Regions from separate parts of the Solibacillus silvestris genome, predicted to be linked through region 2. Evidence: riboswitches for the same ligand, from Rfam matches in the RefSeq annotation. Region 2 holds a riboswitch; the other holds the start of a gene.
What was found. A riboswitch is a leader RNA that binds a small molecule or an ion and turns the genes downstream of it on or off. The one in region 2 is predicted to bind cobalamin.
Positions count from the first base shown of each region.

Region 1 (6,558 bases), on a different contig from region 2:
GGGCTTCTCTTTTGGATTGGATTGTGCAAAATTCACATTTCCTGATAGAAATTCCGGCTCTTAATTAAATTGATCAAAAAATAACCGGAGATTTTCCGGTTATTTGCGCAATGTGGCTCTTTTTGGATTAAATAAGAGGAATTTTTCCGGTTATCCAAAGAAAAATACTCCATTTTCATGTTTTTTAGGTCAATAGGCGGAATTTCTCCGTCTATTGAAGCCATTTTTTATTGTATTTTTTAAATAAGGGGAATTTTTCCGTCTATTTCTTAAAGAGGCATTTAAACGGACCGTCCCCCGGTAATAGCGGATCCCTCTTCATCCAAGTTGCGGGAATCTGTCTCTTTTTTGCCATCAAGCCGCTTCGCTGAAAATATGCTTATACTTCCTCGGGGATTTTCAGCTGGCGAATAAAATAGACAGATCTTCAGCGCCCGCTGCAAAAGTAAACGTTCCACCACTTTTGCAGCGGGTCCTCCAATATTTGTCGGGGTTGAACGGGCGGTTTAGCGCTTTTATTCATTGACTTAATATTTTGCCGCTTCCCACAATTCCTATATAAAAACTTGGAAATACCTATTGACTTCTAAATTTTCTGAAAGTATTATTAATTCCAATGGATTAACTATGCATTGTAACAAACACGAGGTGGTGCTTTTTATGAGCAAAGATTTATTTATTCGAACAGACGAGCAGCGACAATGGCTAAAAAAGCTCGAAACAATAGCGGAAAGTTTTAAACAGCATGCCCAGCAAACAGATGAGGAAGCTGTATTCCCAATTGAGAATTTCCGGAAGCTGCGTGAAATAGGCTACACAAAAATAACTTTACCGAAAAAGTATGGCGGTGACGATTTTACTGTATATGACGCAATATTATTGCACGAAACTTTATCGAGCTATTGCGGCAGTACGGGTTTAGCTGCTTCATGGACGATTCAAAATGTCGGCGAAATTTTCGAAAACCGCTATTGGGAACAACAAAAGCTTGAATGGTTTGGGGAACAAGTCGCAAAAGGGGCTACTATTAACCGGGCAGTTAGCGAGTTTGCGATGGGAAGTCCAGTACGGGGCGGACGACCAGCCACTACAGCAAAACGGGATGGTGACGACTACATTATTAGCGGACGCAAAAATTACACGAGCGGTGCGCCGGATTTAGATTATTTTTTAGTGTCGGCATGGATTGAAGAGGATGACCATCTAGGCTTTTTCCTAGTCCCGAAAACAGCTAAAGGCTTATCGGTTGAAAATACATGGGATGTGGCATCAATGCGAGGGACAGGAAGCGATGATTTAGTGCTCGATAATGTACGCGTTGAAAAAACGAATTTAGTTGAAATCCCGAGTTATTCGACAGGTTTTAAATTAAATGGCTGGCTCCTGTTAATACCGGCAACTTATTTAGGCATTGCACAGGCGGCGCGCGATTATGCGGTTGATTTTGCGAATAGCCATTCCCCGAACAGTATTCAAGGGACGATTGCACAATTGCCGAATGTTCAAACACTGATCGGTGAAATGGATTTAGCGTTGACGAAAGCGCGCTTTACAATTTACGGAGTTGCCCAGCTTTACAATGATCCCGAAAAAAAAGCGGCAATCATAAATGAAGTGAATATTGCCAAACATGTTGTGACAAATACAGCGATTGAGGTTGTCGATAAGGCGATGCGTTTAGTAGGGGCAAAAAGCTTGCAACGCTCAAACCCATTGCAGCGCTATTACCGGGATGTTCGTGCTGGTCTGCACAATCCACCGATGGATGACATTACGATTAAACGCTTAGCAGAAACCGCGATTGAAAATAATTTGAAAACGAAAGAGGTAAACGTATGAAAATCAAACAATTAATTAAATTTGCATCAGTAAGCATTGCAGCTGCCGCTATTTTAGCCGCTTGCGGAAATGAACCCGACTCAAGCTCGGCGTCTTCCTCAACTCCAAGCAAAGATGGGGTAACTGTTGTCAAAGTAGCGTACGACCAGGCGGGTAAGCCGATGACGTTTTTGGATGAAAACGGCAATGCGACAGGCTATGACGTGGAAGTAATGAAGCTAGTCGATGAAGCGCTGCCGGAGTATGAGTTCGAATTTGTCGGTACTACGAATGATGATTTGCTGATTGGTGTTGAGCAAGGGAAATATGATGTCGGTGTAAAAAATGCATTCTGGACCGAGGAACGTACACAAAAGTATATTTTCCCGCAGGAGTTTTTAGGTTTAAGCAGTGCCGGGCTCGTACTGAAGAAAGAAAATGAACATATTAAAGATTTGGGCGATTTTGCATCAGCAGGATTCACATTAGCCCCAATCGCGGCAAATAATGCGCAATATACAGTTATCGCGGAATACAATGAAGCAAATCCTGATAATCCAGTAAAGCTGCAGGCTGGTGAAGAGTTTACGGTTGATGTCGTGCAGTGGGTAAATGAAGGACGTGTTGACGGCGGTGTGCAAATCGAAGGCTCATTTACAGGCCAAGTATTAACTGAAGGCGGACCATACTATCATTTAAAAGATGAGGTCGTATACAACGAATTTGCCGTAATTAAAACATGGCCATTATTTAATAAGAAAGAGCAGGCATTTGCGGATGCATATGACAAGGCGATTGCGGAAATCAAAAAGACGGACGCTTTACGCGAGTTAAGCAAAGAATTTTACGGCAAAGACTTGTTTGAAGTGCTTGAATCAGTAAATCGATAATTTCTCAAAGCTGCTTAAGTATGTTGCTTAAGTAGCTTTTCTTATCAATATTCAGAAAGGTGTGGGAAATGTGGAAAAGTATTTTGATGTATCGTACATTTGGTCTGCGCTGCCTAATTTACTGCCATATTTATGGATTACGCTTTATATTGCGGCTTTCTCGGTCATTGGCGGAACTGTTTTCGGCCTTGTGATTGCAGCGGCTAAATTGAGTTCGAACAAATGGCTGCGGCTTTTAGCGAATGGCTATACGACGATTATCCGTTGTACACCATCGATTGTGTTGCTGTTTTTAGTATATTACGGAATTCCCGCCTTTGCAGAAGGGGGATTCGGGATTTACTTGCAAAATGTATCGACAGGCGTTTTTGTCGTCATTACGTTTAGTCTGCAATTTGCGGCGATGATGTCCGAAGTCATCCGTTCATCGTATTTGGCGATTGACCGCGGACAATATGAAGCGGCAGTCAGTGTTGGATTGACACCATTTCAAGCGTATCGGCGCATTATTTTCCCGCAGGCATTCGTCGTTGCATTGCCGAACTTCGGAAATGGCTTGATTTCGGTTTTGCAAGAAGGGGCACTTGCCTATACGATCGGCTTTATCGATATCGTAGGAAAGGCGAATTTAATTATTGCGAACAACTATGGTACACATACACTTGAAATTTATATTGCATTGGCCGTCATTTATTGGATTTTATCAATTTCGATTGAAAAAATCTTTGCATTGCTTGAAAAAGCATTCAGCAAAGGGAAGCAATCTATTAAAACAACGTAGGAGGAGCTTACTATGGGGTTAATCAACTGGCAATTTTTATTCGATACATTTTTTATTGCGCTAAGCGGTGTTCCAGTAGCGCTTCTCGTTACGGTTGTGTCTCTTTTTGTTGCCGTGCCACTCGGATTTTTGCTAGCGCTCGCACGAGTTTACGAAATACCGGTCATTAACTTTTTCGCGAAAATCTACATATCATTTGTCCGGGGTACACCGATCATCATTCAGATTTTTGTGCTCTATGCAACAATCCCATTGCTGTTAAGCAGCTTGTTTGAGAAATACAATATCGACTATCCCATCTATAATGTGAATCCGTTATGGTATGCCTTTATTATTTTCTCATTCAATACAGCCGCGATTTTAATTGAAGTGTTTCGATCTGCCATACAAACGGTTCCGAAAGGTCAGCTGGAAGCCGCGCAATCGGTTGGACTCACAACGGCACAGGCATACCGACGTATTATTATTCCACAAGCATTAGTGTCTGCCATGCCAAATCTTTGTACAGCAACGATTAATTTAATAAAAGCAACTTCGCTCGGGTATGCGATTTCATTGCAGGAAATTACACTGAAGGCTAAAGTTGAGGCGAATTTCGGCTACAACTATTTAGAGGCATATATTGATATTTTCATCGTATATTTACTCGTTTGCATGACGGTTGAATATTTGTTTAAATGGTCTGAAAAACGTTTAAGACGCTATAAAGCGGTGACAGTTTAAGGAGGAATCGCGATGCTCGAAATAAAAAATGTGCATAAAACATTTGGAGAAAACGAAATATTAAAAGGTGTCGATTTAAAGATTGATAAAGGGGATGTCGTCGTTATTTTAGGTCCGAGCGGCTCGGGAAAAACGACGCTGCTGCGCTGCATAAATTTTTTGGAGCGCGCAGATGAAGGGACAGCGGGCTTCGATAATATTTCCGTTAATTTAAATAAGGCATCCAAAAAAGATATTTTAGCCATTCGCAAAAAAACAGCATTTGTTTTTCAAAACTATAATTTATTCAATAATAAAACGGCGCTTGAAAATGTAGCGGAAGGGCTAGTAATCGGGCGAGGCATGAAAAAAGAAGCGGCTTATAATATTTCAAGAAAAGCACTAGATAAAGTAGGCTTATCTGCAAAATACGATTCATATCCAAGTCAATTATCCGGCGGTCAGCAACAGCGTGTCGGCATTGCACGGGCGGTCGCCTTAAATCCGGACATTATTTTATTTGATGAGCCGACATCTGCACTGGATCCTGAGCTTGTCGGGGAAGTGCTTGGCGTAATGAAGGATATCGCGAAAGAAGGAACAACAATGCTTGTCGTTACACATGAAATGTCATTTGCGCGTGATGTGGCGAATCGTGTGATTTTCATGGACGGCGGAAACGTTGTTGAAGAAGGCTCACCACATGAAATTTTCGTGCAGCCAAAAGAAGACCGCACAAAGCAATTCCTCCGACGTGTTCTTCCGGATGACTATACATTTCATATTTAATGGATTTCAGAAAGAATTGATCTATCGTTAAGAAATATTAACGATGGAATGATGAGTTAAACAGCCTTTAGGGTCAGCTAATTGACACCGGGTTTATTCGGGCACAATCGGCAATAATTTCATAGATAGCGGCGAGTTATCTGAAACTTTGGCGAATTTGCATGCAATTCCCCAAATTTCCGCTATAATAAAGACATTCAAATTAATAAGTGCTATAAAGGTTCTTCACTCATTCATAGAGTAAGAAGTAAAAGGGAAATCGGTTCAATTCCGATGCGGTCCCGCCACTGTAATTGCTAGTTTGGAGCAGTAAGCCACTGAATTTTTCGGGAAGGCGCTCACAAATGTTGACGCATAAGCCAGGAGACCTGCCTTTATCATACCAGTTAATGTCTACGCGGATAGGATGTGGTGAATAAATTTTTCGTTGTATGAATTTATTTGCTTTTATGAAGCTTCCTCAATAGTAGGAGGCTTTTTATTTTTGGTGTTTGCGGAGTGGTCAGTATCCCGGGAAGAATGGCTAATAAACTTCCAAGTGCAAGAGAGTTTCCTTAAAAGATGGAAAAGCGGCAAATCCTCTCACCAAGCTTGCCGTACTCCTTGAACAAGAGCAAAAGTAAAAGATTACTCACGCTTTAATTAAAGGATTTCCATTTTATATTGCTCTATCAAGGAAAATCGTGGAGAATCAGCACCTTTATGCTTATAAAAGCGCATTCACCTACTATCGCAGCCGCACTATTATTAAATAACAAAAACAAATTCAGGAGGAATTACATATGAAAAAATGGAGACGACTTTCTACGGTGGGAATCCTCTCACTAATTGCGCTTACAGCATGTGGGGAGGGCGAAAAGAATACGGCGGAAAAAGAAAATACAGCACAGCAATCATCTGAAACGACGGGGGAGCAAGCACAGTTTCCCGTTACTTTAACAGATGCTTTGAATAAAGAAGTCACATTGGAAAAAGCGCCGGAACGCATCATTTCACTCATTCCTTCCAATACGGAAATTTTATTTGGATTAGGCTTGAATGAGGAAATTATTGGTGTTTCGGACAATGATAATTTCCCTGAAGAAGCATTGACAAAAGAAAAAGTCGGCGGGATGGAATTTAACTTGGAGCAGCTGATTGCATTGCAGCCGGACTTGGTAGTAGCGCATGAATCAGGACTTTATAATTTTAATGAAGAAGGCATTGCCCAGCTTGAAGCAGTTGGAATACCGGTGTTTGTCGTAAAGGATGCTTTAACATTTGAAGAAACATATGCCACTATTGAACAAATTGGTGAATTGACTGGGAAAATACCGGAAGCGGCAGAAATGATTGCGTCCATCCAAAAAGGAATTCAGGACATTGAAGTGAAAGTTGCTGATTTAGAAGAAAAATCCGTATTCGTCGTTGTCGGGACAGAGCCGGAGTTATATGCGGTAGGGCAAGATACATTCATCGATGAAATGCTGGAAACATTAAATGTAGAAAACGCAGTGCCGGAACTTGGCTGGCCGATGTATAGCGCAGAGCAATTCGTCAATAGCAATCCAGATGCGATATTAGTGACGTACGAAAGCG
Region 1 covers NZ_JBQCJW010000012.1:101,125-107,682, reverse strand. The annotation lists gene ACTHOQ_RS10145 (acyl-CoA dehydrogenase family protein) at 661-1,839, shown strand; gene ACTHOQ_RS10140 (transporter substrate-binding domain-containing protein) at 1,836-2,708, shown strand; gene ACTHOQ_RS10135 (amino acid ABC transporter permease) at 2,779-3,489, shown strand; gene ACTHOQ_RS10130 (amino acid ABC transporter permease) at 3,502-4,212, shown strand; gene ACTHOQ_RS10125 (amino acid ABC transporter ATP-binding protein) at 4,225-4,980, shown strand; cobalamin riboswitch at 5,182-5,370, shown strand; gene ACTHOQ_RS10120 (ABC transporter substrate-binding protein) at 5,763-6,558, shown strand, end outside.
Region 1: another riboswitch for cobalamin. It lies ahead of ACTHOQ_RS10120 (ABC transporter substrate-binding protein); the one in region 2 lies ahead of ACTHOQ_RS00290 (ABC transporter substrate-binding protein).

Region 2 (6,558 bases):
ACACCAATTCCTGCATTTTCATTAAATCTTCTTTTACACTTTGTTCCGTTTCTTTCACTAAATACGGCAATACCATTCCGATTGAAACTGTTAAGCAGTCTGATAGCAGCTCATAGTCCACTTTACAGCTCTTTTCGCGCATATAAGTATAACAAATGTATCGTAAATCCTTCTTCATTTCTTCCACTCCTTAAAAATTGGTTCATGTGTTGAAACAATAGGCTGATAATTACCATTTTTATGTAAATGTTGAAAAGCGCTATTGACCGCTTGCATTGCATCATGTGTTGCCCCGTGTATAAGCTTTAGTTTGCCCTGTTCATGACGTGCATCTCCTGCGACAAAATAGCCCGGAAAATCGGTTAACCCGTTATCACTTTGTACGATTCGCCGTTCATGCTCAATTAATCGTTTTTTTGTTCCAATATGGCAAAAAATCAAATGATGGCCGTCTTCATCGAAATCCGAGAAAGCACAAATTGGAATTTTCAGCAATGCTAGCCCATCCATTAAAATGGGCTGTAAACTTAGCTCTTGATCTGCATACAATGCTACTGTATTTCCTTGGAGCGCTAATTGAATCGCCCAATCAGCTGCCATCGGTGTATGGCCGATGATGGCGATTGGACAATCATATTGTTTTATTGTCGGCGTACCATAATGGATTTCACGCGAAAAGTTGGCGTTCTTTAGTTTTTTCGCCTCGCTAAATCCATTTCCGGTTGCTGCGATAATCGTTTTCGCAACAATTGTTTTGGCTGCCATCGTCACATTAAACAACTCATTTGCCTTCTCGATTTTCAATACAGGCTCACCAAGCTGCACATTTGCGGTACTTGCCTTCAATTGCTCAATCAATGCTTTTTTATAATCGCACGCTAATATCCCGAATTGCCCCGGGATATCGTAAATCGCATAGTCCAGAAACAAATTGAGCCTGCCGCCAAGTTCATCATTTCCTTCAATAAGTACTGTATCCAATCTTCTTGAAGCACTGTAAAAGGCGCTGTACATGCCGGCTGGTCCGCCGCCGATCACACAAACATCATAAATCATGGTTCTACCTCATATGGGATCATTTGCATCGACTTTGTGAATTGTTCTTCATATACATGGACTTTCACTTGGAAACCTCTTTGCAGATAGTGTTCGCTCAGCGCTATATCATTTTCGCTGTAAACAATGATTTCGCCGTTTTTTATAATAAGGCACTGATCGCAAATACGTGCAGCCAAATTAATATCGTGAATCGCAGCAACTATTGTTTTTCCATCGGCGACTAGTTTTTTCAAAACCTCTGTTACGATAATTTGATGGTAAATATCCAAATCAGACGTCGGTTCATCCAATAACAATACCGGGGCATCCTGTGCGATCGCCTTCGTTAAATAGACAAGCTGCCGTTCTCCGCCAGATAGGCTGGGAAGCAAGCGATCCTTTAAATGGGCAATACCTGTAAAGTCAATCGCCCTCTCCACGGCTTCCGTATCCTCTGTCGTCCAGTTGCCGAAACGCTTTTTATGCGGATATCTCCCCATCTTCACAACTTGCTCTACAGTAAAGTTTGTTTCCAAATGCGTTGTTTGGGGCATATAGCATATATATTTCGCCCGCTCGATTTGCTTCATTTTCTGCAGCGGCATGTCAAATAGATAAATGGCACCCTCCTCAATCGGCAAAATCCCTGACATCATTTTCAGCAATGTGGACTTCCCTGTGCCGTTTGGGCCAAGCAAGCCGATTAATTTCCCTTTTTGCACAGCTAGATTAAAATTATCGAATATTTTGCGGGTCTTCCTTGAAAAGCTCGCATTTTGGATGTTGAGAATCGTCATTTAATCTAACTCCTTTCGCTTATTCAAAATAATTAAGTAAATGAAAAAAGGCGCTCCAAAAAATGCGGTAATAATGCCGATTTGGATTTCAGCGGGGCGGATCAATAGTCGCGCAATCAAATCTGCCAAAATCAAAAAAATAGCGCCCCCCAAAATGCTCGCAGGGATGAGGTATTTATGTGAAGGACCGATCAATAAACGGATCATATGCGGAACGATTAATCCGACAAAGCCAATTGCGCCCGTCAAAGATACACAGACACCTGTTAATATAGACGCCACAATTAATAGCAAATTTCTTGTGAATTGCACATTGATGCCTAAGTTTTTCGCTTCCTCTTCTCCCAGCAGCAAAATATCGAGTTCATTGCGGTAAATATAAAAAATGACGCATGAAATCAGTACAGGAATAATCATTAGCTGTAAATGATCCCAGTCTCGTCCGTTCAAGTCGCCCATTAACCAATATAAAATTTGCTGCACTTGCGCTAAATTCGAATACGTTAAAATAAGCGATGTACAAGCCGATAAAAATGAACTAATCGCGACACCTGTTAACAGAAGCGTCAAAACCGATGTACGGCCATTGCTTGTCGAAATGACATATACAATGGAAAGTGTAATAAATGCACCGATAAATCCAAATACCGGAATCATGAAGCTTCCGATTGCAGTGAAACCAAAATAGATGGCAACAACCCCGCCCAATGCGCCGCCGGAAGACACGCCGATGATTCCCGGATCTGCCATTGGATTGCGAAAAATGCTTTGCATGACAACGCCCGCAACAGCAAGCCCTGCCCCGACCAAACCCGCTACAAGCACCCGTGGCAAGCGAATCTGCAGTATGATTTTTTCGTATGTCGATGTGACATCCAGATCGATCAATGGCAAGGACGACAATAAAATTGTTACCGTTTCCTTTAAAGGAATCGTCACGCCACCTAACATTGTGGCAATGACGATTGCAAACAGCAACAATATAAATAGCAATGTAAACATCGATGTGGATTTATATTGTTTAATCATTTTATTCCCCGGCTAAAATCGCTTTCATTTCTTCCGCGCCTTCAATAATAAAGTGAGATGCCGTCGTTACATTTGCTCCATCAAGAACATATACTTGATTGTTTTTAATAGCTGCGACGTCCGACAATGCCGGGTCGTTTTTCCATTCTGTCACGAATGCTGGTTCACCTTCTACAGCACCCCATGCAGTAGTAAATATAACTTCCGGATTTAGCTCGACCAATACTTCTTTCGAAAGGTTCGGAAAGTCAGGATAATCATCCCCGACAATTCCCGCTTCGGACACAACGTTTACGCCACCGGCCAATTGAATCATTTCGCCGATTGTCGTATTATCCGTAACACTTGATAAATATTCTGTATAGTAAAGCACGCGCTTTTTCGATTCAACTCCTTCAGCATCTGCTTTCAACGTTTCCATGCGCTTTTCAATATCTGCTGCAATCTCATTTGCTTTTTGCTCTTCACCGATGATTTCACCGATAACTTTCACTGAATCAATGACGCCTTCAAATGATGAGTTATCCGTAATTTGATATGTAGTAAGCCCTGCGTCATCCAGCTGGTTCAATATATCAGGGCTAATATAAGATGGCACGATCACTAAATCAGGATCCAGCGCCAAAATCTGTTCGGACGTTACCGTTTCGAATTTCGTTTTCACTGTATCTGTTAGGCCCGCTACATTTGAAATTGTTGCATCAGTAGACATATTCGTTACCGCAACAATGTTGTCCAAATTTGTTAACGCGACTAAATATTCATCCATCGCCAATGTTGTAGATACGATGCGTGATGGCTTTTCATTAATGGTTACTTCTTTTCCTCGTCCATCTGTAAATGTTTTAGGATATTCCGAAGTCTCCTCTTGCTTTGTCTCGTTCGCTGCTTCTCCCGCTGTCGTTCCTTTAGTCGTATCTGGGGCCGCATCGTCATTATTACAAGCGACCAAAATGATCGCCATTAATGACAGCAATAAAATACGTAATGCTTTCATGTTTTTAAACTCCTTATCAAAATCATTTTATATTCAGTGTTTGCACACGAAATACCAAAAAGCCCATTTCCGGCAGGCAGATGCAGGAAATGGGCTAAAATGATAAATGAAATGACTACAAATCAAATAAAATAATGTATTCTCGCCGTCCTTCTCCCTCCGAAAAGTCGTTTATACGTGAAAAAGCAGGTTTCCTGACTTCAGCTTCACTTTACTCCTACACCTTCCCGATTTCTCAGTGGCCATCGTAGTTTCATTTGCTGTTACAGTAGCGGGGGCTGTACTAGACTTTCACTAGTTTCCCTTTTAACTCATTAAAGAGCACTTCTACACTTTGTTATGAAATTACTGTTAACTCTATCATACCTCGTCATTTTTTGACAATAGTATGTGCGAATTTTTTAGTTTTTAACTTTCAATTTTTTAAATGCAGGTTTTTTAATATAACTTTCCTTGTTGACGTTTCGAAAATGTTCCTCTACAATCAAATTAGTTTTAAAAAAACATATATGAATCGTGTAAAAATTGGTGCTTATGAAAATAAGCTTAAAAGGGAAGTTCGGTGGAATTCCGTCGCTGTCCCGCAACTGTAATTTCGGAGTTTTTTGCAAATGCCACTAAGCGGCCGCTTGGGAAGGCGCAAAAAATGTAGATGATGAGCCAGGAGACCTGCCAATTTCCAGTACACACCAATGCTCACGTGGAAATGGGCGGTGAAATCAAGCGTACGTCAAACGAATTGAAATACCTGTACACAGCAGGTTTATTTGTATTGACTTCATTAATTGAACCATCTTCCACTAGCAGAAGATGGTTTTTTACTGTTTGCCGGATGTCTATTTGTTTGAACTCTCCCCTATAAGTTTGCAAATAGCCGTCTTGGAATCAATAAGATTCTGTCTTTGGAAAAGGTTTAATTGGGTAATCTAATTAAAAGGAAAGAACGGTGAAAGCCCGTCGCTGCTTTGCAACTGTGATTCAGGATCTTCTGTATTTTCTTCTACTGCCGAAACAAGAAAATGCGGGAAACGACGATAAGCCAGAAATCCTGCCTTTTTGAATGAAGCTACTGCTTTGTCATGGGGATCATTGGATGTATTTTAAAATTTGTTTATTCAATATAGATTAAAAACAGTGAAGGTGGGAAAATAATGCCTCAAAATTATGTAGCTCTATTAAAAGAACATATTATGCATAAAACTTTAGGGAATGAATCGAATACTTTAAAACAAGCGGCTGAAAAATTAATAGCGCAAAATACGGAAGATATGCGTGAGATTTCACAAGCCTATGACATCGTTCACCGCGAAATCTCCGGCGAGGCTGCCCAATCGTAAATGTGAAGGAGAGCCCCTGCTTATGGAAGCTCTCATTTACGTTTATATCTGCTTAATAGTGCCCAAAACCTGCAATTTGTTTATTGCGTCGAAAATATTAATACAATCTTTCATTTTTATTTGCATTTTGCTGCTATTCTTTAACATCACGTATGACGGTAGGTACAAGCTCCTCCATTTCAATCCGTTTTGCTACAAATTTTGCGGCAAGCGCCATTTTTCCGATTGATTTTGAGCCGATATATGCATCTAAATTACCCTTACGATAAATAATAGGAAGATATCAGCTTTTTTAAACTGTAATTTCCCCAAATAAAATAAGCATTTATACGGATAAATATTCTTATGCAATTTCTAGTTTTCAGTTTCAATCGATATAAACGCAGCACCGCCGAGCAAACAGCTCCATAATTTACTGTAAGGCTGCTTATTGAATGCATTGAATAAACAAGCCAGGGCAACACCGTGGGAAACAACCGCTATTTTTTTGTAGGGCAGTTGAGACAAATGCTCATGAAATGCCAACATTCGATTCGTGACCTCTTCAAACGATTCCTGTGTCGAACTAATAAACAAATGAGGCGAATTCAAGTAGCAGCGGTATTGCTCATCGTGCTGAAGATCACGTATGAGGCATCCTTGCCAATGCCCTAAGTTAATTTCGCGCAAACTTTCATTTTTATGAATTCGTTTGTTCGGGAACATAAGATGCGCCGTTTTGACCGCTCGATTCAAATCGCTGCTAAAAACGACTTCGGGATCCCAATTTACGGCCATCGCTTGCTTCATTCCCTTCGCCGTCAAATCTGAATCAAGCCATCCCTGCAGCCGCCCTTCCTTATTCCATGCGGTTTCTCCGTGCCGATAATAATTAATGGTTTTTGACATAATTCATTATTTTTTCCTTGCATTCCTTCCAAATGCCTTCGCTTTTGACAGCTATCCGAAACCACTTTCCGTCTAAGCCGGAATAGTTTTTCGTATGGCGTAAAACTATGCCGCACTTTAATAAATAAGCGAAAAATTCATCTGGATCAAACTTGTTCGGTAGTCGAAATAGGATAAAATTCGATTTGCTATTCGATACTTCAAAACCGATTAATCTTAATTCTGCCATCATTTTTGTACGCAGCCTACTGTTAATTTCACGAGATTCCGCCACATAATCCTTTTCTTTTATACATAGGCAGCCTAGTTCCACGGCGATGGCACTCACATTCCAATGCGGTAAAAAATTGTGCAATTTATCCGCTTGCTGGCCAATGATATAACCGAGACGGACTCCTGCCAGTGCATACATTTTCGTCATCGAACGCAACACAAACAGATTGGGGTATGCATGAATTAGCGGGACGATGCT
Region 2 covers NZ_JBQCJW010000001.1:51,579-58,136, forward strand. The annotation lists gene ACTHOQ_RS00270 (cobalamin adenosyltransferase family protein) at 1-178, opposite strand, end outside; gene ACTHOQ_RS00275 (NAD(P)/FAD-dependent oxidoreductase) at 175-1,056, opposite strand; gene ACTHOQ_RS00280 (ABC transporter ATP-binding protein) at 1,053-1,835, opposite strand; gene ACTHOQ_RS00285 (FecCD family ABC transporter permease) at 1,836-2,864, opposite strand; gene ACTHOQ_RS00290 (ABC transporter substrate-binding protein) at 2,866-3,861, opposite strand; cobalamin riboswitch at 4,029-4,205, opposite strand; cobalamin riboswitch at 4,371-4,552, shown strand; cobalamin riboswitch at 4,754-4,931, shown strand; gene ACTHOQ_RS00295 (hypothetical protein) at 5,013-5,198, shown strand; gene ACTHOQ_RS00300 (histidine phosphatase family protein) at 5,553-6,086, opposite strand; gene ACTHOQ_RS00305 (pyridoxal phosphate-dependent aminotransferase) at 6,070-6,558, opposite strand, start outside.